Linked DNA regions of Thiocapsa rosea. The protein of the gene in region 2 binds, or shares a complex with, the protein of the main gene of each other region. Links are inferred from orthologs where the notes say so. Each region holds a gene or a part of one and is shown on either strand. Other genes may lie near its edges.

What was found.
Region 1: the proteins of secA (region 2) and secY are in contact, whole or in part, in a crystal structure (PDB 3DIN), measured with the Thermotoga maritima proteins. The link is inferred for Thiocapsa rosea from one-to-one orthologs. Residues at the interface, in WP_004082002.1 of Thermotoga maritima: Glu261, Ala262, Arg263, Lys300, Ala301, Arg302, Thr303, Ile304, Ile305, Leu323, Tyr324, Asp325, Pro326, Val329, Ser330, Tyr333, Ile336, Lys340, Phe345, Val349, Glu363, Phe364, Tyr374, Ser375, Gly376, Gly377, Glu393, Ile395, Thr482, Ser483; in WP_004081795.1 of Thermotoga maritima: Glu108, Gly109, Glu110, Glu111, Ala236, Glu237, Arg238, Arg239, Ile240, Thr241, Ile242, Gln243, Tyr244, Ala245, Arg246, Arg247, Val248, Thr249, Gly250, Arg251, Arg252, Val253, Tyr254, Gly256, Ala257, Ser258, Thr259, Tyr260, Leu261, Pro262.

What each region holds. Positions count from the first base shown.
Region 1 is NZ_RBXL01000001.1:191,889-205,785, reverse strand. Bases 10,605-13,556 are described here. They hold secY (preprotein translocase subunit SecY), read left to right. Parts: upstream 10,605-11,380; coding sequence 11,381-12,733; downstream 12,734-13,556. Other genes in these bases: rpsK (30S ribosomal protein S11), read left to right, coding at 13,357-13,556; rpsM (30S ribosomal protein S13), read left to right, coding at 12,962-13,318; rpmJ (50S ribosomal protein L36), read left to right, coding at 12,763-12,876; rplO (50S ribosomal protein L15), read left to right, coding at 10,928-11,362; rpmD (50S ribosomal protein L30), read left to right, coding at 10,735-10,941. Also shown: fusA (elongation factor G), read left to right, coding at 1-954; tuf (elongation factor Tu), read left to right, coding at 977-2,167; rpsJ (30S ribosomal protein S10), read left to right, coding at 2,172-2,483; rplC (50S ribosomal protein L3), read left to right, coding at 2,494-3,144; rplD (50S ribosomal protein L4), read left to right, coding at 3,151-3,762; rplW (50S ribosomal protein L23), read left to right, coding at 3,759-4,055; rplB (50S ribosomal protein L2), read left to right, coding at 4,088-4,915; rpsS (30S ribosomal protein S19), read left to right, coding at 4,935-5,213; rplV (50S ribosomal protein L22), read left to right, coding at 5,226-5,558; rpsC (30S ribosomal protein S3), read left to right, coding at 5,569-6,246; rplP (50S ribosomal protein L16), read left to right, coding at 6,250-6,663; rpmC (50S ribosomal protein L29), read left to right, coding at 6,663-6,863; rpsQ (30S ribosomal protein S17), read left to right, coding at 6,860-7,132; rplN (50S ribosomal protein L14), read left to right, coding at 7,227-7,595; rplX (50S ribosomal protein L24), read left to right, coding at 7,609-7,926; rplE (50S ribosomal protein L5), read left to right, coding at 7,941-8,480; and 7 more genes. UniProt on the Escherichia coli protein: The central subunit of the protein translocation channel SecYEG. Consists of two halves formed by TMs 1-5 and 6-10.
Region 2 is NZ_RBXL01000001.1:867,512-882,282, forward strand. The notes cover bases 7,672-11,046. They hold secA (preprotein translocase subunit SecA), read right to left. Parts: upstream 10,725-11,046; coding sequence 7,872-10,724; downstream 7,672-7,871. Other genes in these bases: argJ (bifunctional glutamate N-acetyltransferase/amino-acid acetyltransferase ArgJ), read right to left, coding at 7,672-7,863. Outside these bases: BDD21_RS03895 (glycosyltransferase family 2 protein), read left to right, coding at 120-917; BDD21_RS03900 (hypothetical protein), read left to right, coding at 1,040-1,501; BDD21_RS03905 (YdcF family protein), read left to right, coding at 1,711-2,379; BDD21_RS03910 (B12-binding domain-containing radical SAM protein), read left to right, coding at 2,453-3,913; BDD21_RS27725 (hypothetical protein), read left to right, coding at 3,990-4,166; cell division protein ZapD, read left to right, coding at 4,430-5,197; DNA gyrase inhibitor YacG, read left to right, coding at 5,388-5,573; BDD21_RS03925 (Nudix family hydrolase), read right to left, coding at 5,660-6,586; more of argJ, read right to left, coding at 6,607-7,671; BDD21_RS03940 (M23 family metallopeptidase), read right to left, coding at 11,081-11,845; BDD21_RS03945 (DciA family protein), read left to right, coding at 12,174-12,728; lpxC (UDP-3-O-acyl-N-acetylglucosamine deacetylase), read right to left, coding at 12,725-13,636; cell division protein FtsZ, read right to left, coding at 13,888-14,771. UniProt on the Escherichia coli protein: Required for protein export, interacts with the SecYEG preprotein conducting channel.

The DNA.
Region 1 (13,897 bases), 680 kb from region 2 along the record:
ATCGCTGCAGCGGTCGGGCTGAAGGATGTCACCACGGGTGACACCCTGTGCGATCTCAACAAGGTGATTACGCTCGAGCGTATGGAGTTCCCGGAGCCGGTCATCTCGGTTGCGGTGGAGCCCAAGACGAAGAGCGACCAGGAGAAGATGGGCGTCGCCCTCTCGAAGCTGGCGCAGGAGGATCCGTCCTTCCGCGTGCACACCGACGAGGAATCTGGCCAGACCATCATCTCCGGGATGGGCGAGCTGCATCTGGAGATCATCGTCGATCGGATGCGTCGCGAGTTCAAGGTCGAGGCCAACGTCGGTGCGCCGCAGGTCAGCTACCGCGAGACGATCCGCAAGAGCGTCGAGCAGGAAACCAAGTTTGCGCGTCAGTCCGGTGGACGCGGTCAGTACGGTCATGTCTATCTGAGGATCGAGCCGCAAGAGGCGGGTGTCGGATACGAGTTCGTCAACGCGATCGTCGGCGGTACCGTTCCGAAGGAATACATTCCGGCTGTCGACAAAGGCATCCAGGAGGCCATGAAGAACGGTATTTTGGCCGGCTTTCCGATGGTGGATATCAAGGTCACGCTCTACGACGGCTCCTACCATGAGGTCGACTCGAGCGAAATGGCCTTCAAGATCGCCGGCTCGATGGGCATCAAGGAAGGGGCGGCCAAGGCCAAGCCGGTCTTGCTCGAGCCCATCATGAAGGTCGAGGTCGTGACGCCCGAAGAGAACATGGGCGATGTCATGGGCGATCTGAATAGTCGTCGCGGCATGATCCAGGGGATGGACGATGCGCCATCCGGGAAGATCATCCGTGCAGAGGTCCCCTTGTCCGAGATGTTCGGCTATGCGACGGACCTCCGGTCGGCCACCCAAGGGCGGGCGACCTACAGCATGGAGTTCTGTAAGTACAACGAAGTGCCCGCCAGCATTGCCGAAGCGGTCTCCAAGAAACAGTAACGAGCGACAGGGGTAGAGTGGGATGTCCAAAGCAAAATTCGAGCGCAGCAAGCCACACGTGAACGTCGGCACGATCGGCCACGTCGACCACGGCAAGACGACCTTGACGGCGGCGATCACGACGCACCAGGCGAAGCAATTCGGCGGTGAGGCGCGCGCCTACGACCAGATCGACAATGCCCCGGAAGAGCGCGAGCGCGGGATCACGATCGCCACGGCGCACGTGGAGTACGAGACGAAGAACCGTCACTACGCCCATGTGGACTGCCCCGGCCACGCCGACTACGTGAAGAACATGATCACGGGTGCGGCGCAGATGGACGGTGCGATCCTGGTGGTGAGCGCGGCGGACGGCCCGATGCCGCAGACCCGCGAGCACATCCTGCTGTCGCGTCAGGTCGGCGTGCCCTACATCGTGGTGTACCTGAACAAGGCCGACATGGTCGACGACGCCGAGCTGCTCGAGCTGGTGGAGATGGAAGTGCGCGAGCTGCTCTCGAGCTACGACTTCCCCGGCGACGACACCCCGATCGTGACCGGTTCGGCGAAGCTCGCACTGGAAGGCGACGCCTCCGAGATCGGCACCCTGTCGATCGACCGTTTGATGGAAGCGCTCGACACCTACATTCCGCAGCCCGAGCGTGCGGTGGACGGTGCCTTCCTGATGCCGATCGAGGACGTCTTCTCGATCTCCGGGCGTGGCACCGTGGTGACCGGACGCATCGAGCGCGGCATCGTGAAGGTCGGTGAAGAGGTCGAGATCGTCGGCATCAAGGACACCGTGAAGACCACCTGCACGGGTGTGGAGATGTTCCGCAAGCTGCTTGACCAGGGGCAGGCCGGAGACAACGTCGGCGTGCTGCTGCGCGGCACCAAGCGTGAAGACGTGGAGCGCGGCCAGGTGTTGGCCAAGCCCAAGTCGATCAATCCGCACACCCATTTCGAAGCCGAAGTGTACGTGCTGAGCAAGGAAGAGGGCGGCCGTCACACCCCGTTCTTCAACGGCTACCGTCCGCAGTTCTACTTCCGCACCACCGACGTGACCGGCGCCTGCGAGCTGCCCGAGGGCATCGAGATGGTGATGCCCGGGGACAACGTGAAGATGACGATCAAGCTGATTGCGCCGATCGCCATGGAAGAAGGGTTGCGCTTTGCAGTGCGCGAAGGCGGCCGCACCGTCGGTGCCGGCGTCGTCGCGAAGATCATCGAGTAAAGGCATGAACAACCAGAGAATTCGTATTCGCCTGAAGGCGTTCGACCATCGCTTGATCGATCAATCAGCTCGCGAGATCGTCGATACGGCCAAGCGTACAGGCGCACAGGTGCGTGGTCCGGTTCCGCTTCCTTCCAAGAAGGAACGCTTCACCATCCTCGTCTCGCCGCACGTCAACAAGGACGCGCGCGACCAATACGAGCTGCGGACACACAAGCGCCTGATGGATATCGTCGACCCGACCGACAAGACGGTCGACGCACTGATGAAATTGGATCTGGCCGCGGGCGTCGACGTCCAGATTAAGTTGAGCTGAGGACGAACCCATGGCGATCGGATTGATTGGGCGTAAGGCCGGCATGACCCGGCTGTTCAGCGAAGACGGCGACAGCATTCCTGTCACTGTCATCGAGGTGCAGCCGAACCGGGTCAGCCAGGTCAAGTCTGCCGAGACTGACGGCTATAGCGCGATTCAGGTCGCCTTCGGGAATCGGAGGGCCTCGCGCGTCACCAAGCCGATGGCCGGCCACTATGCCAAGGCGGGTGTCGAGGCGGGCGAGTGCCTGCGCGAATTCCGTCTGGAGAGCGGCGAGGGTGCCGATCTCGCCGTCGGCTCCGAGATTTCGGTCGACATCTTTGCGCCCGGCCAAAAGGTCGACGTGCGGGGAGTGACCAAGGGCCGCGGTTTCGCAGGTGCAATCAAGCGGCATCATTTTGCCGGTCAGGATGCAACCCACGGCAACTCGCTGTCGCATCGTGCCCCGGGCTCGATCGGTCAGAACCAGTCGCCGGGTCGCGTCTTCAAAGGCAAAAAGATGGCGGGTCACCTCGGCGCGGCCAATCGCTGCACGCAGAACCTCGAGGTCGTGCGTGTCGACGCCGATCGGCAGCTTCTGTTGGTGCGCGGCGGCGTTCCCGGTCCGACCGGCGGCCGGCTGGTCGTGTTGCCGTCCGTGAAGCACAAGAACAAGGGTTAAGCACTCATGGAGCTCACGATACGAAACGATGCCGGCGGGTCCAGTCTGCAGGTTGCAGACGCCGTCTTCGGGGTCGACTACAAGCCGGGTCTGATTCACCAGGTCGTCAACGCCTACATGGCCGGCGCGCGCGCCGGAACCCGGGCGCAAAAGACGCGTGCCGAGGTCTCGGGCGGCGGCGCGAAGCCGTGGCGGCAGAAAGGCACCGGTCGGGCACGTGCGGGTAGCTCGCGCAGTCCGATCTGGCGCTCGGGCGGCGTGACCTTCGCCGCGAAGCCGCAGGATTACAGCCAAAAAGTCAACCGCAAGATGTATCGCGGCGCAGTGCGCTCGATTCTGTCCGAGCTGGTCCGCCAAGGGCGTCTGGTCGTCGTCGACGATCTGCATGTCGAGGCACCCAAGACCAAGGAGCTGCTGGCGCTTCTGAAGCGCCACGAGCTGACGGACGTGCTCATGTTGACCGACGGCTTCAACGACAACCTTTACTTGGCCTCGCGCAACATCCCGAAGGTCGATGTGATGGCGGTTCAAGACGTCGACCCGGTCAGTATGGTTGCCTTCGACACCGTGCTCGTCACCGAGGCGGCAGTGAAGTACCTGGAGGAGCGGCTGGCATGAACAACGAGCGTCTCATGAACGTCCTGTTGGCGCCGCTCGTCTCCGAGAAGACGACTCGGGCCGGCGACCTTGCCGGTCAATACGGTTTCCGTGTTGCGACCGATGCAACCAAGCGAGAGATCGCACGCGCTGTCGAGCTGATGTTCAACGTCAAGGTCGATGGGGTACAGGTGCTGAACGTCAAGGGTAAAAACAAGCGGCACGGCCAACGCCTCGGCAAGCGCAACGACTGGCGCAAAGCGTATGTGCGTCTCGAAGCCGGCCAAGACATCGACTTCGGCGGCGGCGCCTGAACGGGCCGGCCCACAGCAGCGGATAGACCAAGATGGCAATCGTAAAGACCAAACCGACTTCGGCCGGGCGGCGTTTCGTCGTCAAGGTGCAGTCGCCCGAGCTGCATAAAGGCGCGCCCTACGGGCCGCTCGTCGAGAAGAAGGCGAAGCATGGCGGGCGCAACAACCTCGGACGCATCACCGTGCGTCATCAGGGTGGCGGACATAAGCAGCACTATCGTCTTGTTGACTTCAAGCGCAACAAGGAAGGTGTTCCGGCGGTTGTCGAGCGGCTCGAGTACGACCCGAACCGTACGGCCCATTTGGCCCTTTTGAAATATGCCGACGGTGAGCGAGCGTACATCATCGCGCCCAAAGGTTTGGCTGTCGGTGGCCGTGTCGAGGCCGGCGAGGCCGCGCCCATCAGCGCGGGCAATTGCATGCCGTTGCGCAACGTTCCCGTGGGCACCCAGGTGCATTGTATCGAGATGCGCCCCGGTAAGGGTGCACAGATCGCGCGGGCCGCGGGCAGCTCGGCGCAGCTCGTTGCACGCGACGGCAAGAGTGCGACTCTGCGGTTGCGTTCCGGGGAGATGCGCAAGATTCATGTCGACTGCCGTGCCGTGATCGGCGAGGTCGGCAACAGCGAAAACTCTCTGCGCAAGCTCGGCAAAGCCGGTGCATCGCGCTGGCGGGGTGTACGGCCGACCGTCCGCGGTGTGGTCATGAACCCGGTTGATCATCCGCATGGCGGCGGCGAAGGCCGGACCTCCGGCGGGCGTCACCCGGTGACACCTTGGGGCGTGCCGACCAAGGGTCACAAGACACGCAAGAATAAGCGGACCGACGCGATGATCGTCCGACGTCGCGGACGCAAGTAAACAAGGCGAGGTTGAGCAAGTGCCACGTTCGATTCGAAAAGGACCCTTTGTCGACCACCATCTGATCAAGAAGGTCGAAGAGGCGGTCGCGCAAAACAGCAAGCGCCCCATCAAGACTTGGTCACGCCGTTCCATGGTGCTGCCCGAGATGGTTGGGTTGACCATTGCGGTCCACAACGGGCGTCTGCACGTGCCGGTGCTCGTCAACGAAAACATGATCGGCCACAAGCTCGGTGAGTTTGCATTGACCCGGACCTACCGGGGACATGCCGCCGACCGCAAGGCGAAGAAGCGCTAGCCGGAGATGGGGATGCGAGCCGAAGCAACACTGAAATATGCACGGGTCTCGGCCCAAAAGGCCCGGCTGATCGCGGACATGATCCGCGGGCGCGACGTCGAAGAGGCCCTGAACACCTTGACCTTCAGCACGCAAAAGAGCGCGCTGATCATCAAGAAGGTTCTGGAGTCGGCGGTCGCCAATGCCGAGCACAACGAAGGCGCCGACATCGACGAACTGAAGGTCGCGTCGATCCAGGTCGACGAGGGCCCGACTATGAAGCGGATCCGCCCGCGTGCTAAAGGTCGTGCGAATCGGATCATGAAACGCACCAGCCACATCCGGCTGACCGTGGCGGAAGGCTAAGGGGACCAGCATGGGACAGAAAGTTCATCCAACCGGCATCCGCCTTGGCATCGTCAAGGACTGGACCTCGAAGTGGTACGCAACGTCGAAGGACTATGCGAATTTCCTCAATACCGACATCGAGGTGAGGTCCTTCCTGCGCAAGGAATTGGCCAAGGCGTCGGTGAGTCGAATTCAGATCGATCGCCCGGCCAAGAATGCCCACATCACCATCCACACGGCACGTCCGGGTGTGGTGATCGGCAAGAAGGGCGAGGATATCGATAAGCTGCGTGCCAAGGTCTCCAAGATGATGGGGATCCCGGTTCACATCAGCATCGAGGAGATCCGTAAGCCCGAGCTGGATGCGCAGCTCGTCGCCGAAGGGATCGCGCAGCAGCTCGAGCGCCGCATCATGTTCCGACGCGCAATGAAGCGCGCGATTCAGAACACCATGCGGCTCGGCGCCGAAGGCGTTCGGGTCAACGTTGCCGGTCGTCTGAACGGTGCCGAGATTGCACGGACCGAGTGGGCGCGCGAGGGCCGAGTCCCGCTGCATACGCTGCGTGCCGACATCGATTACGGCTTCGCCGAGGCGCGGACCACCTACGGTGTGATCGGCGTGAAGGTCTGGATCTTCAAAGGCGAGGTATTCGGTGATCAGATCCCCGAGGAACCGGCGCCGAAGGCGTCCGCAAGAAGGGGTTAAGTCATGCTGCAACCAAAACGCACAAAATTTCGCAAGCAACACAAAGGCCGCAACCGTGGTCTTGCGCAGAGCGGCAACAAGGTCAGCTTCGGCGATTTCGGGTTGAAGGCGGTCGGCCGCGGTCGACTCACGGCGCGCCAGATCGAGGCCGCGCGACGTGCCATCACGAGAAAGGTCAAGCGTGGCGGAAAGCTCTGGATCCGCGTATTTCCGGACAAGCCGGTGTCCAAGAAGCCACTCGAAGTCCGTATGGGTAAGGGCAAGGGTAACGTGGAGTATTGGGTGGCTCTGATTCAGCCGGGCCGCGTGCTCTACGAGATCGAGGGCGTGACCGAAGAGCTGGCCCGCGAGGCGTTCGAGCTGGCTGCGGCCAAGCTCCCGGTGCAGACCACCTTTGAGAGACGGATGATCCTGTGATGAAGGCGAACGAGCTTAGAACGCGCAGCCCCGAGGACCTCCAGAAGGAGCTGATGAACCTGTTGCGCGAGCAATTCAACCTGCGGATGCAGAGGGGCACCGGACAATTGTCCAAGCCCTCGCAAATGAAGGCCGTGCGTCGGGAGATCGCTCGTGTGAAAACGATTATGGGCGAGCAGAAGGCGGGTACGACATCATGAGCGAAGAGACGACCAGCAATCCGAGCAGCAACCGGACACTCGACGGACGGGTGACCAGCAGCGCGATGGACAAGACCGTCACGGTGCTCATCGAGCGCAAGGTCAAGCATCCCTTGTACGGCAAGTTCATGCGTCGCTCGACCAAGATCCATGCTCACGACGAAGAGAACGCCTGCTCCGAAGGCGATCTGGTTCGGGTCGAGCAGTGCCGTCCGTTGTCCAAGACCAAGACGTGGCGCTTGATCGAGATCATCGAAAAGGCTCGTTGAGACCGGTCGTGGAGGCCCCGCTTCCGAGAGGATCGCGGTGGACGCCGAGAAAACAGGTCATCCGAGCAGCACAACAGGTTTTAGGTAAACAACAATGATTCAGATGCAGACCGATCTCAGCGTCGCCGACAACAGCGGCGCACGGCGGGTGCAGTGCATCAAGGTGCTCGGCGGATCGCATCGGCGTTACGCGGGCATCGGCGATGTCATCAAGGTCACCGTCAAGGACGCCATTCCGCGTGGCAAGGTCAAGAAGGGCGATGTCTACAACGCGGTCGTGGTGCGTACGCGCAAAGGCGTGCGCCGTCCGGATGGCTCGACCGTGCGTTTCGACGGCAACGCTGCCGTCCTCTTGAACAACCAGCTTCAGCCGATCGGGACCCGTATCTTCGGGCCGGTGACGCGCGAGCTCCGCGGCGAGCGGTTCATGAAGATCATCTCGCTCGCGCCTGAAGTTTTGTAGGGGGCCGGGAGAGATGCAGAAGATCAAGAAGGGTGACGACGTCATGGTCATCACCGGCAAAGACAAAGGCAAGCGAGGCACGGTGTTGAAGGTGCTCGACAAGGATCATGTGGTTGTCGAGAACATCAACATTGCCCGGAAGCATCAGAAGGCGAATCCGCAGGCCGGCGAGCCGGGCGGGATCGTCGACAAGGTGATGCCGATCCAGGTGTCCAACGTCGCGCTCTACAACCCGCAGAAAGGCGGCCCGGATCGAGTCGGTTTCAAGATTCTCGAAGACGGCCGAAAGGTGCGCGTATTCAAGTCGGACGGCGAAGTCGTCGACGTCTGACCGAAGGAAACGAGATGACCAGACTACAGAAAGATTACCAGGATCGTATCGTCGGCCAGTTGCGCGAGCGGTTCGGCTTCAAGAGCGTCATGCAGGTTCCGCGCATCGAGAAGATCACCCTCAATATGGGTGTCGGCGAGGCGATCGCGGACAAGAAGGTCATGGATAACGCCGTGGCCGATCTGCGTCTCATCGCCGGGCAGCAGCCCATCGTGACCTTCGCACGCAAATCCGTCGCGGGCTTCAAGATCCGCGAAGGTTGGCCGATCGGCTGTAAGGTGACGCTGCGCCGCGAGCGGATGTACGAGTTCCTGGACCGTCTGGTCAGCGTCGCCATCCCGCGTATCCGCGACTTTCGCGGCCTGAGCGCGAAGGCGTTCGACGGACGCGGCAACTACTCGATGGGCGTGCGCGAGCAGATCATTTTCCCCGAGATCGATTACGACAAGATCGATACCTTGCGGGGTCTGGATATCACCATCACGACGACGGCGCGGACGGACGAAGAAGGGCGTGCGCTGCTCGAGGCGTTCCACTTCCCATTCCGCACCTGAGGTCGAGACGATGGCGAAAAAGAGTATGATCGCGCGCGATCACAAGCGCACCCTGATTGCAGCCCGTTTTGCCGGGAAGCGTGCGGCCTTGAAGGCCGTGATCAACGACCGCGGCGCAAGCGGCGAGCAGGTCGAAGAGGCGCTGGCGAAGCTGCAGCAGCTTCCGCGCGATGCCGGTCCGACGCGTCAGCAACGGCGCTGCCGGGTCAGCGGGCGTCCGCATGCGGTCTACCGCAAGTTCGGACTCTCGCGCAACAAGATCCGCGAGGCGGTGATGCGCGGCGATGCGCCCGGCGTCGTCAAGGCGAGTTGGTAAGATAGACATCTAGACCCCTACCGATGCGGTCAACCAGGCCGTGTCGGTTCATTGAAACCTGACGGGTATCGCACCGATGAGGTGGCCTGACCCCCGGAGAAGCTCATGAGTATGTCGGATCCGATTGCGGATATGCTGACGCGTATCCGCAACGGCCAGCAGCGCGGCAAGATCACGATCGCGATGCCTTCGTCCAAGCAAAAGGTCGCGATCGCGAACCTGCTGAAGGCCGAGGGTTACATCGCCGACGCGACCGTCGAGGCGAATGGCAACAAACCCGAGTTGGTGGTCAAGCTCAAGTATTTCCGGGGCAAACCCGTGATTGAGCAGCTTACCCGTGTCTCGCGTCCCGGCCTGCGGATCTACCGCGGCAAGGACGACCTGCCCAAGGTCTGGGCGGGACTCGGGATCGCGATCGTCTCCACGTCCCAAGGCTTGATGACCGACCGTGCTGCCCGCCAAGCGGGCCACGGTGGCGAGATCATCGCCTACGTCGCTTAAGAGGATCCGATCATGTCACGAGTCGCAAAGGCGCCGATTGTCCTGCCGAAAGGTGTGACGGTCGAGATCTCGGGCCAGGACGTCAAGGTCAAGGGCTCGAAGGGAACCCTGGAGTGGTCCGTCCACCCCGCGGTGAATCTGTCGCAGGTCGACGGAGAGCTCCGGTTCGCTCCTGCCGAAGGGCACGAGAATGCCTGGGCCATGGCGGGGACCACACGCGCTCTGCTGAACAACATGGTGGTGGGTTGCAGCACGGGTTTCGTGCGCAAGCTTTCGCTGGTTGGTGTCGGCTACCGCGCGCAGTCGAAGGGCGATGTGCTCAACCTGAGCCTGGGTTTCTCCCATCCGATCGATTATCCGGTTCCCGCGGGCATCACGATCGAGACCCCGAGCCAGACGGAGATCGTCGTCACGGGTGCCGACAAACAGCGCGTCGGTCAGGTTGCCTCGGAGATCCGAGGATTCCGGCCGCCGGAGCCCTACAAGGGTAAAGGCGTGCGTTACGCGGACGAAGACGTCCTGCGTAAGGAAGCCAAGAAGAAATAGGGGTCTCAGATACAATGGACAAGAAACAAGCTCGCTTGCGTCGCGCGACGCGGGCACGGGCGAAGATTCGCGAATTGGGTGTGTTTCGGTTGTGCGTTCATCGCACCCCGCGCCACATCTACGCCCAAGTCATCGCGCCCGAAGGCAACCGCGTCGTGGCCAGCGCCTCGACGGTGGAGCCGACGCTTCGCGAAGCCATTCCGGGTCACAAGGGCAACATCGGCGCAGCGGCGACCATCGGCAAGGCGATTGCCGAGCGCGCTCTTTCCGCCGGCGTCGAGACCGTAGCCTTCGACCGCTCCGGGTTTCGCTATCATGGCCGTCTCAAGGCGCTGGCGGATGCCGCGCGTGAGAGCGGGCTGAAATTCTAGGGGTAAGAGTATGGCGAACTTCAATCCGAAGAACGAGGGAGACGATCTCCTCGAGAAGCTGGTCGCGGTCAACCGCGTTGCCAAGGTCGTCAAGGGCGGGCGCCAATTCGGTTTCGCCGCCTTGACGGTGGTGGGCGACGGCAAGGGTCGCGTCGGTTTCGGTCGCGGCAAGGCCCGCGAGGTGCCGGTGGCGATCCAGAAGGCGATGGAAAACGCACGCAAGAACATGATCGAGGTGAAGCTCAACGGCAGCACCCTGCAGTACCCGCTCAACGGGCGGCACGGTGCGGCGAAGGTCTTCATGCAGCCGGCATCCGAAGGTACCGGGATCATCGCCGGCGGCGCCATGCGCGCTGTCTTCGAGGTTCTGGGCGTCCAGAACGTGCTGGCCAAGTGCATCGGGACGAACAACCCGATCAACGTGGTTCGCGCGACGGTTCAGGGGCTACGGACCATGAACGATCCCGAGACCATTGCCGCAAAGCGCGGTAAGACGGTCGCCGAGATCCTGGGGTAGACGATGGCCGACAAAAAGATGATGAAGGTGAAGCTCGTGCGCAGCGTTCACGGACGCCTCGCCAACCACAAGGCATGCGTGCGCGGTCTCGGCCTGCGTCGCATGAACCATGTGGTCGAGGTCGAGGACACCCCCTGCACGCGCGGCATGGTGAACACCGTGTCTTACATGGTTTCGATCGTGGAGGAGTCTCGCGATGCGGCTCAATGATCTCAAGCCCGATCCGGGCAGTCGCCCCGGCGCCAAGCGCGTCGGTCGCGGCATCGGCAGCGGCCTGGGCAAGACCTGCGGTCGCGGCCATAAGGGGCAGAAGTCCCGCAAAGGCGGCTTCCACAAGGTCGGCTTCGAAGGCGGTCAGATGCCGTTGCAGCGTCGTCTGCCGAAGGTCGGCTTCCGGTCCCGCACGGCGGCGACACGTGCCGAGGTTCGCCTGAGCGAGCTTGCACGCGTGGAAGGCGACACGATCGACCTGCTCGCCCTGGTCCAGGCCCGCGTTGTGAGCCAGTCGATCAAGAGCGCGAAGATCATTGCTTCGGGTGAGGTCGGACGGGCCTTCACGGTTCGCGGCGTGGGTGTCACCAAGGGTGCCCGTGCCGCGATCGAAGCAGCCGGCGGCACGATCGAAGACTAGCTTAAAGGCGCGAATCGGATGGCTAAGAATGTCGGATCGATGGGGCAGACGCTCGGCGGTATGGGGCGTCTGACCGAGCTGCGGGCGCGACTGCTGTTCGTGGTCGGTGCCCTCCTGGTCTATCGCATCGGGACCTTCATTCCGGTTCCGGGCGTGAATCCCGAGGCGCTGGCCATCCTGTTCGACCAAAACCAAGGCTCCATCCTGGACATGTTCAACATGTTCTCGGGCGGCGCCTTGGAGCGTGCGAGTCTGTTTGCGCTCGGGATCATGCCCTACATCTCGGCCTCGATCATCATGCAGTTGATGACGGCCGTGGTCCCGAAGCTTGAGCAGCTGAAAAAGGAAGGCGAATCGGGGCGTCGCAAGATTACCCAATATACGCGCTACGGCACCGTGGTCTTGGCGACCTTCCAGGCCGTGGGGATCTCGATGGCGCTGCAGGGACAGACCGCCGGGGGCTCGGCTCTGGTCAGCCATGCGGGCATGGGCTTCGTCTTTACGGCGACGGTCTCGTTGGTCACCGGAACGATGTTCCTCATGTGGCTCGGCGAGCAGATCACCGAGCGGGGCATCGGCAACGGCATCTCGCTGATCATCTTCGCAGGCATCGTCGCCGGACTGCCGTCCGCGCTGGGCGGGACCTTGGAGTTGGCTCGGACCGGTGAGATGAACTCTCTGGCGGTGTTGGCGCTGTTCGCCATGGCGCTTGCGGTGACGGCCTTCGTCGTGTTCGTCGAGCGAGGTCAACGTCGGATTACCGTGAACTATGCGCGGCGCCAGCAGGGGCGGAAGATGATGCAGGCCCAGAGTACGCATCTGCCTCTGAAGCTGAACATGGCCGGTGTGATTCCGCCGATCTTCGCCTCGAGCATCATCCTGTTCCCCGGCACATTGGGCCAGTGGTTCGGGAGCAGCGAGGACATGCGTTGGTTGGCCGACCTCACCTCGAAGCTGTCGCCCGGCGAGCCCGTCTATGTCCTTTTGTACGCGGCCGCGATCATCTTCTTTTGCTTTTTTTATACCGCCTTGGTCTTCAACGCCAAGGATACGGCCGACAATCTGAAACGCTCCGGGGCCTTCATTCCGGGGATCAGACCCGGCGAGCAGACGGCACGCTACATCGACACCGTGATGACGCGGTTGACCGCGGCAGGTGCGATCTACATCACCGCCGTTTGCCTACTGCCCGAGTTTCTGATCGTCGGTTACAACGTGCCTTTCTACTTCGGCGGCACCTCTTTGCTGATCGTCGTCGTCGTGGTGATGGATTTCATGGCCCAGGTTCAAGCTCACTTGATGTCACATCAATACGAAGGCTTGATGCGGAAGGCAAACCTAAAGTCGCCGGGCGCCGGCATGCTGCGCTGAGTGGCGCTCGAGTCTGAAGGAGAGAACAAATGAAAGTGCGAGCATCCGTTAAGAAGTTGTGCCGGAACTGCAAGATCATCCGTCGCAACGGCACCGTTCGGGTCATCTGCAAGGACCCGCGCCACAAACAACGCCAGGGATAGGATCTCGGGCTTGATTGAAGGCTAAGGTTTGATATACTACGCGGTTTACCCGCTTGGCAATTTGGATTTCAGGGGTTTCTAAGCTATGGCCCGTATCGCCGGCGTCAACATCCCGGACAAGAAGCACGCGGTCATCGCGCTGACTTCGATTTATGGCATCGGCCGCGTGCGTGCCGCTGTGATCTGCGACGCCGCCGGTGTACCGCGCGATGCCAAGGTTCAGAGCCTCACGGAAGAAGAGGTCGACAAGCTCCGCAACGAGGTCGGCAAGTTCTCCGTGGAAGGTGACCTGCGGCGTGAAGTGTCGATGAACATCAAGCGCTTGATGGACCTCGGCTGCAACCGCGGTATTCGCCACCGTCGCGGCTTGCCGTTGCGTGGTCAGCGGACCCGCACGAACGCACGTACCCGTAAGGGTCCGCGTCGTCCCATCAAACGATAAGGGCGCTTGGGCGCAGCGAAAGGGCTGGATAACCTCGAATGGCTAAACCGACTCGTACTGTCAAGAAAAAGATCAAGAAACAGGTGGCGGATGGGATTGCTCACGTCCACGCCTCGTTCAACAATACCATCATCACCATCACGGACCGCCAAGGCAACGTGTTGTCGTGGGCGACCGCAGGCGGCTCCGGGTTCCGGGGATCGCGCAAGAGCACGCCCTTCGCTGCGCAGGTCGCGGCTGATAAGGCCGGCCAAGCGGTCAAGGACTACGGTCTGCGCAACCTCGACGTCAACGTGAAGGGGCCCGGTCCGGGTCGCGAATCCGCGGTGCGTGCACTCAACAACGCCGGATTCAAGATCACGAGCATTACCGACGTGACGCCGATCCCGCACAACGGCTGCCGCCCGCCCAAAAAGCGGCGCGTCTGATACAGGAACAGGTAGAGACATGGCACGTTATACAGGCCCAACCTGCAAACTCGCACGGCGCGAGGGGACCGATCTCGCCCTGAAGAGTCGCGCGCGTTCGCTGGACACCAAGTGCAACCTCGAGAAGCAGCCTGGTCAAACCACGGACCGT
Region 2 (14,771 bases):
CAAGGGTCACGCGTCGTCGACGTCGCCTTGCTCGGCTTCTACAATGTCACCCAGCCCCTGCTCCTGCCGATGATTCGCGAGCGCTGGGGACAGATCATCAACCTGAACGGCGCCATGGCATGAAAGGAACCATCGTTGTCATCCCCGCATTCAACGAAGCGCGAACGATCCGCGAGGTCGTCACGGCCGTCCGTCGCCAGGACGTCGATCGCATCATCGTCGTCGATGACGGCTCTATGGATGCCACCGCGACGCTGATTCGTTCGCTTCCGACGGAGGACGCCGCCCTGCCGAGCCTGGAGCTGATCCGCCATCGGACCAATCTCGGCAAAGGCTTCGCCTTGGCAAGCGGCATCGCCCGGGCCATCGCCTGCGGCGGGCAGCGCATCGTCACAATCGATGCGGATGGTCAGCACTGCTCGGGCGACATCCCGCGCTTGGAGCGGGCCGCCATGCGCGCGCCCGAGGCCATCGTCATCGCCGCGCGAACCGAGGCCCGGGAGGCGGCCCCAGCCCTGCGCCGCTTCGCCAACGAGGTCGCGGATTTTTGGATCTCCTGGGCCTGCGGGCGTCGCATCGAGGACACCCAGTCCGGCTTCAGACTCTATCCCGCCGCCGTGCTCGCGCGTCTGAGCGTGCGACCGCGCCGCAATGCCGGTTTCGCCTTCGAGACCGAGATGCTGATCGACAGCGTCGCCGCGGGCGCCGAGATCCGCAGCGTCCCCATCATGACCCGCTACCTGCCGGACCGACGTCTCAGCCATTACCGACCCTGGCGCGATACCTGGAGCATCATCCGGCTGGTCGGCGCAAAACTGCTGCGCCGCGGCCTGTATCCGACGGGCTTGCTGCGCTCGCTCGACCGGGGAGTCGGCTCGGCGAAAGGCGGCACCGCTGCGCTGCGGGACATCGACTGAGCTCAACGCAGAAGCGGACCACTGCCCTTCAGGCTATCGGGCGCTGGAAAAGAAGAACCCACCGCCCAACGGCCTGAAGGCTCAGTCGACGCGGTGATGACGACAACAATAGGGAAAAGCAGATGGAAAACGAGATCGCGCTCGGCAAACAGAGCCCCAAGAACGCTTCACGGCGCCGGGGGATTCAGGGGATCTTCAATATACGGATGCTCATGCTGCTGGTCATGGCCGCGAGCGTCATCGGTCTCGGCGGCTGTCGGACCGCGCCGATCCGGGATCTCGACGCACGTCCGATCCCGCCGGGCGCCACCCTTCCCCAGGTCAGCAAGGCGATCCAGGGCGCCGGCAACAGCTTGGGATGGGCGATGCAGGAGACCCGCCCGGGCATGATCGTCGGCACCATCTTCCTGCGCGACCATATGGCGAAGGTCGAGATCCCCTTCTCCACGTCCAGTTACAGCATTCGCTACAGCGCCAGCACGAACTTGAAATACAACGAAGAGAAGCAGACGATCCATTCCAACTACAACAGTTGGATCGCGAACCTCGACAACCAGATCCGAGCGAACCTATCGATGCTCTAAACCGCGCCCCACGCGGCATGCAATGTTTTTGGATGAAATCAGCCCCGGCGGATTTGACGACCGCCGGAGCCGGCGCGGTTTAAGAGATTAAAAAAGATATGATTTTAAATCGCGTCCCCGCTAAGGGCCGTCGATGCACCAAACGCCGAACTCACTCGAAAACGAGCATCTCGCTCTGGACGCGGTTTAGCCTCGATCGTGAAGACACCGTGAGCACACCCGGAACGATCGATCGGGACGAGATCGGAACCTTTGCGCTGACCTGTCTGGTCGGGGTCGCGGGGCTGGGGCTTCCGTTCTTGGTCGCGTTCGCCCGCGTGCTCGCGGTCGGCCTGCGAACGAAGGCCGATGGCGCAACCGGCGTGGTCGTGGTCTTCGGCAAGCGCTTGGTCGAGGACCGACCGGACCGGGACTATCGGGCACGGCTCGAAACGGCCGCGCGGGTGGCGGCCGTTTCGAGCCGCCGCATCCTGATCCTCGGAGGCCGTACAGGCGGGGCACGCATCACCGAGGCCGAGGCGGGGGAGCAGATGCTGCGCGAACTCCCCGGCGATTACGAGCTGCGCATTGCGCTGGAGCAGACCTCGCACGACACCTTGACGAATCTGCGCAATGCGCGCGAGCTCATGGCCCAGAGCGAGTCGCGCGAGCCGCTGACACTCGTCTCCAATCGCTATCACCTGGCCCGGGTCGGTCAGATGGCGACCAGCCTCGGCCTGAGATACCGACTCTGCGCAGCCGAGGATGTCGCCACCGCGCTGCGCCCCTCGTCCCTTCATCGCTGGCTGATCGAGGGCTTCTACGTCGCCTGGTTCGCCACCGGCAAGACTTGGGCCCGCCTGACCCGCAACCGCCGCATGGTCGCCCGGGTGACCTGAGGCGCGACCGCCGCGGCCGGCCCCGAGCATCGAATGCCGCCCCGCTCCCCGGTGGCCGAGGAAGTCCAGCCGTATGCACATCCTGCTGATCAAACCCAAGGCGCGACTGAGGTCCGTTCTCGGTCTTCAGGCGTTTCAACGCATGGAGCCCCTTGAGCTCGGCTACCTGGCCGCCGCGGCCGGCCCCGAGCACGACACCCGGATCCTGGATCTGCGCCTGGCCGCCTGGCCCGAACTCGACCTCCTCGACAGCCTGCGGCGCTTTCGCCCCGATCTGGTCGGCATCACCGGCTACAGCCACGAGGCGTCCAGCGTCAAGCGGATCGCCAGCCGAGTGCGCCGATCGTTGCCCGGAACAACCATCGTCGTCGGCGGACATCATGCGACCGTCGCCCCACGGGACTATCGGATCGAGGCGATCGACGCCATCGTCCGCGGCGAAGGATGCGCACCCTTCGCACAGATCGTCGGTGCGCTCGCCGCCGGCCGCGGGCTCGAAGACATCCCGCAGGTGCTGTTGCCGAATCGGAGCTGGCGCGACGACGAGGAGCGGCTCTGGCCTTTGTTTCCCGATCCCGCCATGCTGCCGCTGCCCAGGCGCGACCTCTGGGACACCCGCCATTACCGCAGCATCTGGACCGGCGAGAAGCTGCCGCGCTGGCATCCCTTGTTCCCGAGGGTGGCGATGGTCCGCACCTCCTGGGGCTGCCGCATGAAGTGCTCCTTCTGCATCGTGCCGCATCTGTGCGGCGGCATCCACCGCACGCGTCCGGTGCAGTCCGTGGTCGAGGAGATCGCCTCATTGGCTGTGGATCACGTCTATTTTTGCGACGACGAGAACTTCATCGACGAGCCCTTCGCCTGGGCGCTGGCCGAAGCCTTGGAGGCACGCGGCGTGAAGAAACGCTACTTCGCCTGGACCCGCGCCACCACCGTCAACCGCTCCCCGGAGCTGCTGCGACGCTGGCGCGAGATCGGCCTGGATGCGGCCTTTATCGGCTTCGAGTTCCCGAGCGACGCGGAGCTCAAGCGCGCGGCCAAAGGCGGAACCGTCGCCGCCAACGAACGTGCCCTGGAGCGGCTGCGCGCGATGGACGTGGCCGTGCATGCCGCCTTCATGGTGCAGCCCGAATACCGGGCGCTCGAGTTCGCGAGACTGCGCGACTACGTCAGCCGACTGCCGCCGGTGCAGTGCAGCTTCACCGTCTGCACGCCCTCCCCCGGCACCCCGGACTATCAGGCCATGCAGCCGCGGATCTGGGTCGACAACCCGCATGACCTGCACGACTGCATGCATCCCCTGACCCCGACGGCGCTGCCGCTTCGCGAGTTTGTGCGCTCATTCGCCGAGCAGGCCCATGTCGCCCTGGAAAAGGTGCCGATGCGGGTCAATCGCCATCTGGCCGCGCCCGATCAAATGATGAGGGTCGCTCTCGCCGGCCGGAAGTATCATCAGGGTCTCGCGTCCATCGATCGCGACTACCCCGCGGCGCTTCGGGGCAAAACGGCCGCCGCGATCAGTCCCGAAGGATGAGCCTGAGGCGCGTCGCCGGCGCAAATCGATGTGGGCGATTCATGACAACGGGAGAGCAAGCATGCGGAAAGGAAATATGTCGAAGGCATCGATCGTCGGCCTACTGGTCGCCCTCGCGGCCTTGACGGCCTGTACCAAGCAAGAGTCGAAAGAAAACTGGAACAACATCAAGGAAGGCTCGAAAAACACCTGGCAGCACGCCAAGAAGGCGGTTTCGGAGGGTACCGAGGACTTCAAGGAGAGTACGAAGTAGGCTCGCGGATCAGGCGCTCGAAACGCGCCTCGGGCACCCGCGGTGCCCTCGATACGAGGGGCGGTTCAATGCGGTGCCCGAGGACCGTATCCGGCGTGATGATCGGATGATCGGCGCGGGCGTGACAACCCCTCGCGAAATCGGGAGAATTCCGGCCATGGTAGCGCGCACCGCATCGCGTGGTGCGCCACATTCGAACAATTACCGCGCCGACCGAGCCGAGATGACCGGATCCGGATCGCGCCGAGCCCCGAGGCGCCTTTGTGTCGACACTGATGACCTTCGAGCATCCGCTGAACGAGCGCGTCCGCACCTTCCTGCGGATAGAGCATCTGTTCGAGCGGCTCAACCACTTCGCACCTCAGTACGACGCCTGGGCGACCCGAGTCGCTGTCGAGACCTTGCTCGACATTGCCGCGGTGACCGCACGCGCAGACGTCAAGAACGAGCTGCTCAAGGAGCTTGAGCGCAACATGACCACGCTCAAGCGTTTCGGGGATCAGCCCGGGGTCGATCCACGGGCCTTGGAGCAGGTACTCGGCGACCTTGCGGATGCCGTCGGCGGCGTCCATGGCCTGTCCGGACCCATCGGGCAAATCGCCCGCGAGGACGATCTTCTCAAGAGCGTCGCCCAGCGCAGCAGTATTCCGGGCGGCGCCTGCAGCTTCGATCTGCCGCAGTTTCATCACTGGCTCATCCAGGCACCGGAGCTCAGGAAGGCACGGATCGACCACTGGCTTCAAGATCTGCGACCGGCGGAGCGGGCAATCCGTCTCGTCCTCTCGCTCGCCCGCACCAGCGCATCACCGCGTCAGGTGCTCGCGGAGGGCGGTTTCTTCCAGGAGGCGCTCGATGTGCAGGCGCCTGCGCAGATGGTGCGGGTCGGCATCAACGGGACCGGTGCACTCTATCCGGAGATCAGCGGGCACAAGGGCCGCTTCAGTATCCGTTTCATGATGACCGGCACTCAAGGACGGCCAGCTCAGATCCCGGAAAACATCCCCTTCAAGCTCACCTGCTGCGTCTTTTGAACCGCGTCCTGCACATCATGCATTGTTTCGACTCCACCCCTGCCCTCGCACCCACCAAGCGCCTCATCGGTGGACGCGGTTCAGAGGTTTTCGTTTTGCTCCTTAACCGCGTCCGGCACGGATCCTTAGACGTGCACCGAACCGCCGACGACAGCGAAACATCGATCTTCACTCGGGACGCGGTTTAGCCATGGACACGATCGTCTCCTGTCCGCGTTGCGGCAAATCGGTCGTTTGGGGTCCGGAGTCGCCATGGCGCCCCTTCTGCAGCAAGCGCTGCCGTTTAGTCGATTTGGGCGAGTGGCTGGACGAGAATCACCGGATCCCCGGCACGGAGGACGATCCCGACGAAGATTCGCCGATGAGCGAGCATTAAACCGCGCCCGGCGCGGTATGCGATGTTTTGGGTGGGATCGACCCCGGCGGATTTGACAACCGCTGGAGCCGGCGCGGTTTAACCGATCAATCGATCGGCCAGAAGCCTCGAATCGCCGCAACACCCTGCGCACCATGCTCACGGGCGAGATCCAGATCAGCTCCGGTCAAGCCGCCCAGCGCATAGACCGGGAGTGTCGCCGCATCCGCCAGCTCGGCGAAGCGGCGCCAGCCGAGCGGCACGGCCTCGGGGTGGGAGGCGGTCGGCTGGACTGGCGAGAGCAGGGCGTAGTCGAGCCCGATGCGCGCCGCCCGCAAGAGGTCTTCGGCGTCGTGACAGGAGGCACCCACGAGATCGTCGGGCAGACCCGGACGCCCGCTCAGTCCGGCGAGGGTCTGGCTGCGGAGATGCAGGCCGTGACGCGGGATACCGAGCGTCTCGCCCGGATCGCGATTCAAGAGGAGACGTGCACCGCTTTGCTCGCAGAGCCTGAAGGCGTCGCGTGCCAGATTCCGATAGTCGGCGTGATCCAGTTCATGCGCACGCAGCTGAACGAGCCTGATACCGCCCGCGACGGCACGCGCGAGCCGCGCGAGGAAGACCTCGGGCCTGAGCGGGTCGGGACCCGTGATCAGCATCCGCCCGGGCAGGCGCAGCGCGGCGATGATGGGACGATCCGCAGCGGGGAAACAGGCCGGATCCATGGTCTCGGGGCGCTGCCAGGCGAGGGGCTGCCCTTCCAAGCCCGCCGGAATGCCCGTGTAGGAGCGAACACACCGGACATCCAGCAGGACATGGCGGTCGCCGTAATGGTGTCGGATGCGGATCAGCGGACGGCTGTCGCTGACCTCGATACCCAGCTCCTCGGCCAGCTCGCGCGCAAGGCCCTGCTCGGGCGACTCGCCGGGCTCGAGCTTGCCGCCCGGAAACTCCCACAGCCCGCCCTGATGGACATGATCGGGACGTTTGGTGACCAGCACGCGTCCAGCCGGGTCGGAAATCGCGCCGACCATCACATGAATCGGATCGACGCTCAACTGCGGTATTCGGCGTTGATCCGAACGTATTCATAGGACAGATCGCAGGTCAAGACCTGCGCCTCGGCCAGACCCCGTCCAAGCAAGACGCGGATCAGGATCTCGGGCTCGGCCATGACGGCGGCTCCGGCCTCCTCCGTATAGTCCGGTGCGCGACCGCCGTCGGCCACGATCAGGACCTCGCCGAGATGGATTCTGACCCGATCGATATCGAGATCCCGAAGACCCGCACGTCCGACCGCGGCCAGGATACGGCCCCAATTGGGATCCGACGCAAAAAGCGCCGTCTTCACCAGGGGCGAATGGGCGATGGTGTAGGCGACCGCGCGAGCCTCCTCCACATCCGCAGCGCCTTCGACCTGCACGGTCACCAGCTTGGTCGCACCCTCGGCGTCGCGCACGATGGCGGTCGCCAGCTCGACACAGACCGCATCGACGGCGCACTGGAGTGCAGCGTATCCCGGCGACGCGCCGTCGCGGATCTCCGAATTCCCGCAGGCCCCGGTTGCAGCAAGCACGCACGCATCGTTGGTCGAGGTGTCGCCATCCACCGTGATGGCATTGAACGACCGAGCGACCGCTGAGCCTAGACAGGCTTGGAGCAGATCGGGCGACACGGCGGCATCGGTCGCGATGAAGGCCAGCATAGTCGCCATGTTCGGACAGATCATCCCGGCGCCTTTGGCGATACCGGTGATCGAGGCGGTGCGCCCGTCGATCTCGAAGCGGCGCGAGACCAGTTTCGGCACCCGATCCGTGGTCATGATGGCCCGCGCTGCAGCGGGCCAATCGGATGCATCCAATCGGCTGAGCAGGCCCGGCAATGCCGCGGAGATGCGAGCGACCGGCAGATGCTCGCCGATCACGCCGGTCGAGAAGGGCAGGACCTCCTCGGCGACACAGTCGCCGACAACGGCGAGTGCCGCACAGCTCGACTCGGCGTCCGCCATCCCGCGCCGACCTGTCCCGGCGTTGGCGTTACCGGCGTTGATCAGCAGGTAGCGCGGCATCGCTTGACCCAAGTGGGCCTTGGCGACCCGCACGGGCGCTGCGCAGAAGGCATTGCGGGTAAAAACGGCCGCACATCGGCTGCCGGGAGCGAACTCCAGGATGACCAGATCGTCACGCCCCTGGTAACGAATGCCGGCCGCACCCGCGGCCAAGCGTACACCCCCGACGGGGAGCCAGGTTTGTTCCGACTGGACCTGATCGGATGCAATGGGCTCGGACGGGGGCTGCTCGGACCGCGTCATGGTGTCGCTCAGCTCGCCTTGCCGTGACATTGTTTGTACTTCTTGCCCGAGCCGCAGGGACAGGGCTCGTTGCGGCCGACCTTGCGATCGCCGCGGACATAGGGTTGAGCGTGCGCGTCCTCGGCTCCGCGGGTGCTCGCCCGATCGCGACCGTCGGGCTGCGCATCATCCTCGGACCCGGGACCTTGACCGAACCCCTCGAAGCGCTCGTGCTTGAACTCGAACTCGCGCTCTCGCGCTGCCCCGAGCCCCGCAGCCGGCTCGGCCGCGGCACCCGGCTGCGTCTGCACCTGGAGCTTGGCGAGCGTGGCGACGACGTCGTGCTTGATGCTGTCGAGCATCGCGGAGAACATCTCGAAGGCCTCGCGCTTGTACTCCTGCTTGGGGTTCTTCTGAGCGTAGCCGCGCAGATGGATCCCTTGGCGCAGATAGTCCATCGCGGCGAGATGGTCCTTCCAGTGGGTATCCAGGGTCTGGAGCATGACCGCCGTCTCGATCTGGCGCATGGTCGGCGAGCCGACAAGCTGCTCGCGCTCGGTGTAGGCCCCGGTCAGGGTGTCGTGGATCCGCGCGCGCAGCGTCTCTTCGTGGAGCGAATCGTCCTCGTCGAGCCATTTGCGGATCGGCCAGTCGCCACCGAAGTGCTCGCTCAAGGCGGCGCCGAGTCCGTCGACGTCCCATTGCTCTTCGAGGCTTTCGGGCGGGACATAGGTGTTGATCAGGCGCGTCAGCGCATCATCGCGCATCGCGGTGACGGTATCGGAGACATCGACACTGTCCATCAGCTCGCGGCGTTGGCGATAGATGACCTTGCGCTGATCGTTGGCGACGTCGTCGTACTCGAGCAACTGCTTGCGGATATCGAAGTTGCGACCCTCGACCTTGCGCTGGGCGTTCTCGATCGCCTTCGTCACCCAGGGGTGCTCGATCGCCTCGCCCTTCTGCATCCCGAGCTTCTGCATCATCTTGCCGACGCGGTCGGAGGCGAAGATACGCATCAGGTTGTCTTCGAGCGACAGATAGAAACGCGAGGAGCCCGGGTCGCCTTGGCGACCGGAGCGACCGCGCAACTGGTTGTCGATACGGCGGGACTCGTGCCGCTCGGTACCCACGACATGCAGACCGCCGGCGGCCACCACTTGGGCGTGGCGCTCCTTCCAGGCGGCGCGGATGGCGGCGCGATCCGCGTCGGGACCGGCCTCCTCGAGTTCGGCCTCAAGATTGCCGCCGAGGACGATGTCGGTCCCGCGACCGGCCATGTTGGTGGCGATGGTGACGGCGCCGGGGCGGCCGGCCTGGGCGATGATCCCGGCCTCGCGCTCATGTTGCTTGGCGTTGAGGACCTCATGCGGGATCTTCTGCTCCACGAGCAGTCGGTCGATCAGCTCCGAGGTCTCGATCGAGGCGGTACCCACCAAGGCAGGCTGACCGCGGGCGATGCAGTCCCGGATATCCTCGACGATGGCCTCGTACTTCTCCTCCTGGGTCAGATAGACGAGGTCGCCCCGATCGTCGCGGACCATCGGCTGGTTGGTCGGGATGACGACGACCTCCAGACCGTAGATCTGTTGGAACTCGTAGGCCTCGGTATCCGCCGTGCCGGTCATGCCCGAGAGCTTGGGATAGAGCCGGAACAGGTTCTGGAAGGTGATCGAGGCCATCGTCTGGTTTTCGGGCTGGATCGCAACCCCTTCTTTGGCCTCGACCGCCTGATGCAAACCTTCCGACCAGCGCCGTCCCGGCATGGTGCGGCCGGTGAACTCGTCGACGATGATGATCTGGCCGTCGCGCACGATGTACTCAACGTTCTTTTGAAACAGCGCGTGCGCACGCAGCGCCGCATAGACGTGGTGCATCAGGACGATGTTGGCCGGATCGTAGAGACCGCCTTCCTCGGCGAGAAGACCGATCTCGACCAGCATCTGCTCGACGTGCTCGTGACCTTCCTCGCTCAGATAAACCTGGCGCGCCTTCTCGTCGACCGAATAATCACCGGGACCGAAGTCGGGTTGACCCTCTTCGTTGGTGATGGGGGGCTGACGGGTCAGTCGCGGAATGACCTTGTCGATCTGCTTGTAGAGATCCGTGCTCCCTTCGGAGGGACCCGAGATGATGAGCGGGGTGCGCGCCTCGTCGATGAGGATGGAGTCGACCTCGTCGACGATCGCGTAGAAGGGATCGCGCTGCACGCGCTGCTCGGCCACGAAGGCCATGTTGTCGCGCAGATAATCGAACCCGAACTCGTTGTTGGTCCCGTAGGTGATATCCGCGGCATAGGTCTCCTTGCGGGAGACCGGGCGCATGTGGCGGTAACCTTGACCGACCGGCGGCTCGTAGCTCAAATCGAAGAGAAACGACGCCGAGTCCGGACCTGTTCCGCCCGACGAATTGATGACGCCGGTGGACAGACCGAGAAAATGGTAGATTTGACCCATCCAGGCGGCGTCGCGCCGAGCCAGATAATCGTTGACGGTGACGACGTGAACGCCTTTGCCCGGAAGCGCATTGAGGTACGCCGAGAGGGTCGCGACCAGGGTCTTGCCCTCGCCGGTGCGCATCTCGGCGATCTTCCCGTCGTTGAGCACCATGCCGCCGACCATCTGCACGTCGAAGTGACGCAGGCCGAGCGTTCGCTTGGACGCCTCGCGCACGACCGCGAATGCCTCGGGGATCAAGCTGTCGAGATCGGCGCCCGCGGCAAGACGCTCCCGAAACTCAGTCGTCTTCGCGGCCAGGGCCTGATCGGAGAGTGGCTCGAGCTCGGGCTCGAGGGCGTTGATCCGTGCGACGGACTTGAGCAATGTCTTGACGAGCCGGTCATTCCGGCTGCCGAAGACCTTCTTGAACAGATGCTTGACCATCGGATACGTTTGAGACCTGTCGGGAAAATCCCGCCATGATACCGGAATTCAAGGACAACCGCAGGTGGCATCGGATGCGCGCCCGGGGCCGGGGTCGGCGGCCGTTGCCTGCACAAATGGCCCGCAGATCCCCGTGCACCCCGATCGATTCAGCGAGCCCCGAGCCCTAAACCGCGTCCAGAGCGAGATGCTGAATTTTCGTGTGAGACCGCCGTTTGGTGCATCCACGGCCTTTGGCGGGGACGCGGTTTAAAATAATATATTCTTAAAATCTTAAACCGCGCCGGCTCCAACGGCCGCCGAGTCTGCCGGGGCCGATCCCATCCAAAAACCTCGCATATCGCGCTGGGCGCGGTTTAACCGGGTTGATCCTCGGACCCGCCGGCCAGCACGGGCCGGGGCTGACGGTCGATGTAACGGAAAGGATCGACCGCCTTGCCGTCCTTGAGAACCTCGAAGTGGACATGCGGGCCGGTCGCGGTTCCGGAGGATCCGACCGTCGCGATCTTCTGTCCCTGCCGGACCATCTGGCCCTCTTTGACCAGGTTGTCCTGGTTATGGGCATAACGCGTGACCAGCCCGTTGACATGCCGGATGTCGACCATCCGCCCGTATCCGCCCTTGCGACCGCTGAAGGTCACGACACCGTCGGCAACCGCGACAATCGGCGTGCCGCGTGGGCTTGCGAAGTCGACACCCTCGTGAAAGAGGCGTCGTTTCTTGATGGGATGGACCCGAAAACCGAAATTCGAGGTGATGTAACCGGAGCGGACCGGCCAACCGGAGGGCATCGCCTGCGCGGCGAGGCCCTTGTCCATGATGACATCTTCGAGGACCTCGAGCTTACGCTTGCGATCCTGCACCAGGCTGACCATGCTGCCGAGTTCGCTGGCGATCTCGCGAATCGTGAAGTCTCGTGCCGGACCGTCTTCGGCACCGCCACGCGGCGGCGGGTCCGTGAAATCGAACTCTTCGGGATTCAATCCTGACATCTGCACCAGACGTTCGCCGAGTGCATTCAGCCTGAGAAGCTCGGCTTGCATCTCGCCGACACGCGAGGCGATGACATCGAGATCTTCGGTAGCAGCGGGTGGGGGTGCGGGGGTCAGAGGTGCGGGCAATGATCGGGGAACTCTTGCAGGCTGCTGGGCACGGTTGTCGACAAGTGTCGTCATATTTTGATAGTGACCGATCCAGAATCCTAATCCTCCACCGGCCAAGGTGAACAAGACAACGGCCAAGAGCGCTATAACGGCCTGTCCGCGAGCGGTTTTTCGTCGATCGAGGTGGTGCATCGTTGTTTACTCTGCTTTGGTCTCTAACTGATGAGCACTGGGCATATGGCATGATTGTCGCCACAATCGCGCCTCAGGTCGATTCGTTTTTCGCCGTGGGCAAACATCGGGACTCCGTTTGCTCAGGCCTTGCGCATACCGAGGTAAACCTCCGATGCTTCGTCCGGGATTGGCCCATGTCCGCGAGCTACTTCAATCCAACCGCCTGATTCGCCGGCATCTTGAGCATCGCGACCGTGAATTGGCACTGCTCGGCATGGTCCTGAGCCGGTTGCCCGACCCGCTGCGTGCGCACTGTCGCGACGTCGTGTTGAGCGATGGGATCCTGACGCTTTTTCTCGATTCGCCGGCTTGGGTCACCCGCGCACGCTTCATGATCGAGGATCTGACCCGAGCCCTCGAGCGCGAAGGCGTTGCCAAGGTGGTTGCTCAGGTCCGCGTCCGTTCGGAACGCGATGGAATGGATGCCCTCGGGCCAAAACCGCGAGGGACGGTCGAGAGACAACCGAACGGCGGCGGGCGACTGACCCAACAGACTCGCGCCCATCTCCTCGGCGCAGCGGAAGGGATGTCGGATCCGGCCTTAGCCGAGGTCTTTCGACGTTTTGCAAACAATCATGCCCCGGCCGCCATGACGGCGGCCGGGGACAACAGGGACTCGCCGGAATCGCCCGGTATCGTTAAGACGCCTGCTGCGCGATCGGACTAGGCCAGCGCCACCGGGTGTGCATAGCAGATCGGAGACTCCGCGGAGTCCTCGAACACCACCTCTTCCCAAGCACTGACGTCGGCCACCAAAGCCCTCAGCAGGGTGTTGTTGAGTGCATGCCCGGACTTGTGCGCCTGGAAGGATCCGATCAGGGTGTGCCCCAAGAGATAGAGGTCGCCGATCGCATCCAGGATCTTGTGCTTCACGAACTCGTCTTCGTAACGTAGACCCTCGTCGTTGAGGACACGATACTCGTCGACCACCACGGCATTGTCGAGACTGCCGCCGAGCGCGAGATTCTGTGCACGTAATGCCTCGATTTCCCGCAGGAAACCGAAGGTACGTGCCCGGCTTATCTCCTTCACGAAGGAGGAGGTCGAAAAGTCGACGATCGCACGGTTGGATCGCGCATGGAACGCGGGATGATCGAAGTCGATCGAGAACTCCACCTTGAACCCGTTGTACGGCGTGAAGCGCGCGTATTTGTCGCCGTCCCGAACCTCGACCGGCCGCTTGATCCGGATAAAACGCTTGGCGCGGTTCTGCTCCTCGACGCCGGCCGACTGGACGAGGAAGACGAATGGCCCGGCGCTGCCGTCCATGATCGGCACCTCGGCGGCGCCGACATCCACATAGGCGTTGTCGATCCCGAGCCCGGCAAAGGCCGAGAGGATGTGCTCGACCGTCGAGACGCGAACATCCCCCTTCACCAATGTCGTCGACAGCCGAGTATCGCCGACATTGAAGGGTGTCGCCTTGATCTCGACGGGCACGTCCAAATCCACCCGACGGAAAACAATCCCCGTATCGGGCGCCGCCGGCCGCAAGGTCAACGGGATCTTCTCGCCGGTGTGCAGGCCGACGCCGGTCGCCCGGATCACATTCTTCAAGGTACGCTGCTTGAGCATCGGTCGAGGTCTCCCATCGCAAGCCATGGCGGCTGTCGGCATCCGTTGCCGGCTGATCGACGACCGGTCGTGACCCGGCGAGTCCACGCCCGAGCCACGATCGCTTTCCATTCGTCATGTTGTTTTGCGGCTCGCATGCGAGCCACCTGCCGACAAGCTTAGGGTTTTCCCCGACGTTTATCAAGATCAACAACGAACCATTTTGAAGATGCCTGTTTTAAAAGAACTATTCGATACAGGGAAACCCCTGATCAATCGGCCTGGCGCCGCAGAAATGCCGGGATATCCAGATAATCGAGGTCATTCTCGACCACGGCTTCGGCCACAGCGGCGCCGGCGCCGCCGCCCCGGCGATAGATGGCGGGCCGACCCAGGTCGTTGTAGTTCGGCGCGCTCTCGTTGCCGCCCACGCTGCTGACCAGATGCATCGCGGCCGTTTCTTGTGCCACCTGGCGTTTGAGCATGACGCGACGCTCGCCCAGCCCGGTCGCCACGACGGTGACCCGCAACTCGTCGTCCAGCGTCGGATCGATCACGGTGCCCACCACGACCGTGGCATCGTCGTCGGCGAAATCACGCACCGTGTTGCCGACCTCGTCGAACTCGCCGATGGTCAGGCTCAGTCCGGCGGTGATGTTGACCAGGATGCCCTTCGCTCCTGCAAGGTCGATATCCTCCAGCAGCGGGCTGCGGATGGCGGCCTCTGCGGCCTCGCGGGCACGATGCTCGCCGCGCGCAGCACCCGTTCCCATCATGGCCACGCCCATCTCGGACATGACCGTCTTCACATCAGCAAAGTCGACGTTGATCAATCCCGGACGGGTGATCAGCTCGGCGATGCCTTGGGTCGCATGCAACAGCACGTCGTTGGCGGCGCTGAAGGCACCGAGCAGACTCATTTCCTTGCCCAGAACGGCCAGAAGTTTTTCGTTGGGAATGGTAATCAAGGAGTCGACGTGTTTGGCCAACTCCGCAATCCCTTCCTCGGCGATGCGGCGACGCTTGGTCCCCTCGAACGGGAACGGCTTGGTCACGACGGCGACCGTCAGGATACCCAGCTCCTTCGCGATCTGCGCCACGATCGGCGCGGCACCTGTACCGGTCCCGCCACCCATGCCGGCGGTGATGAAGACCA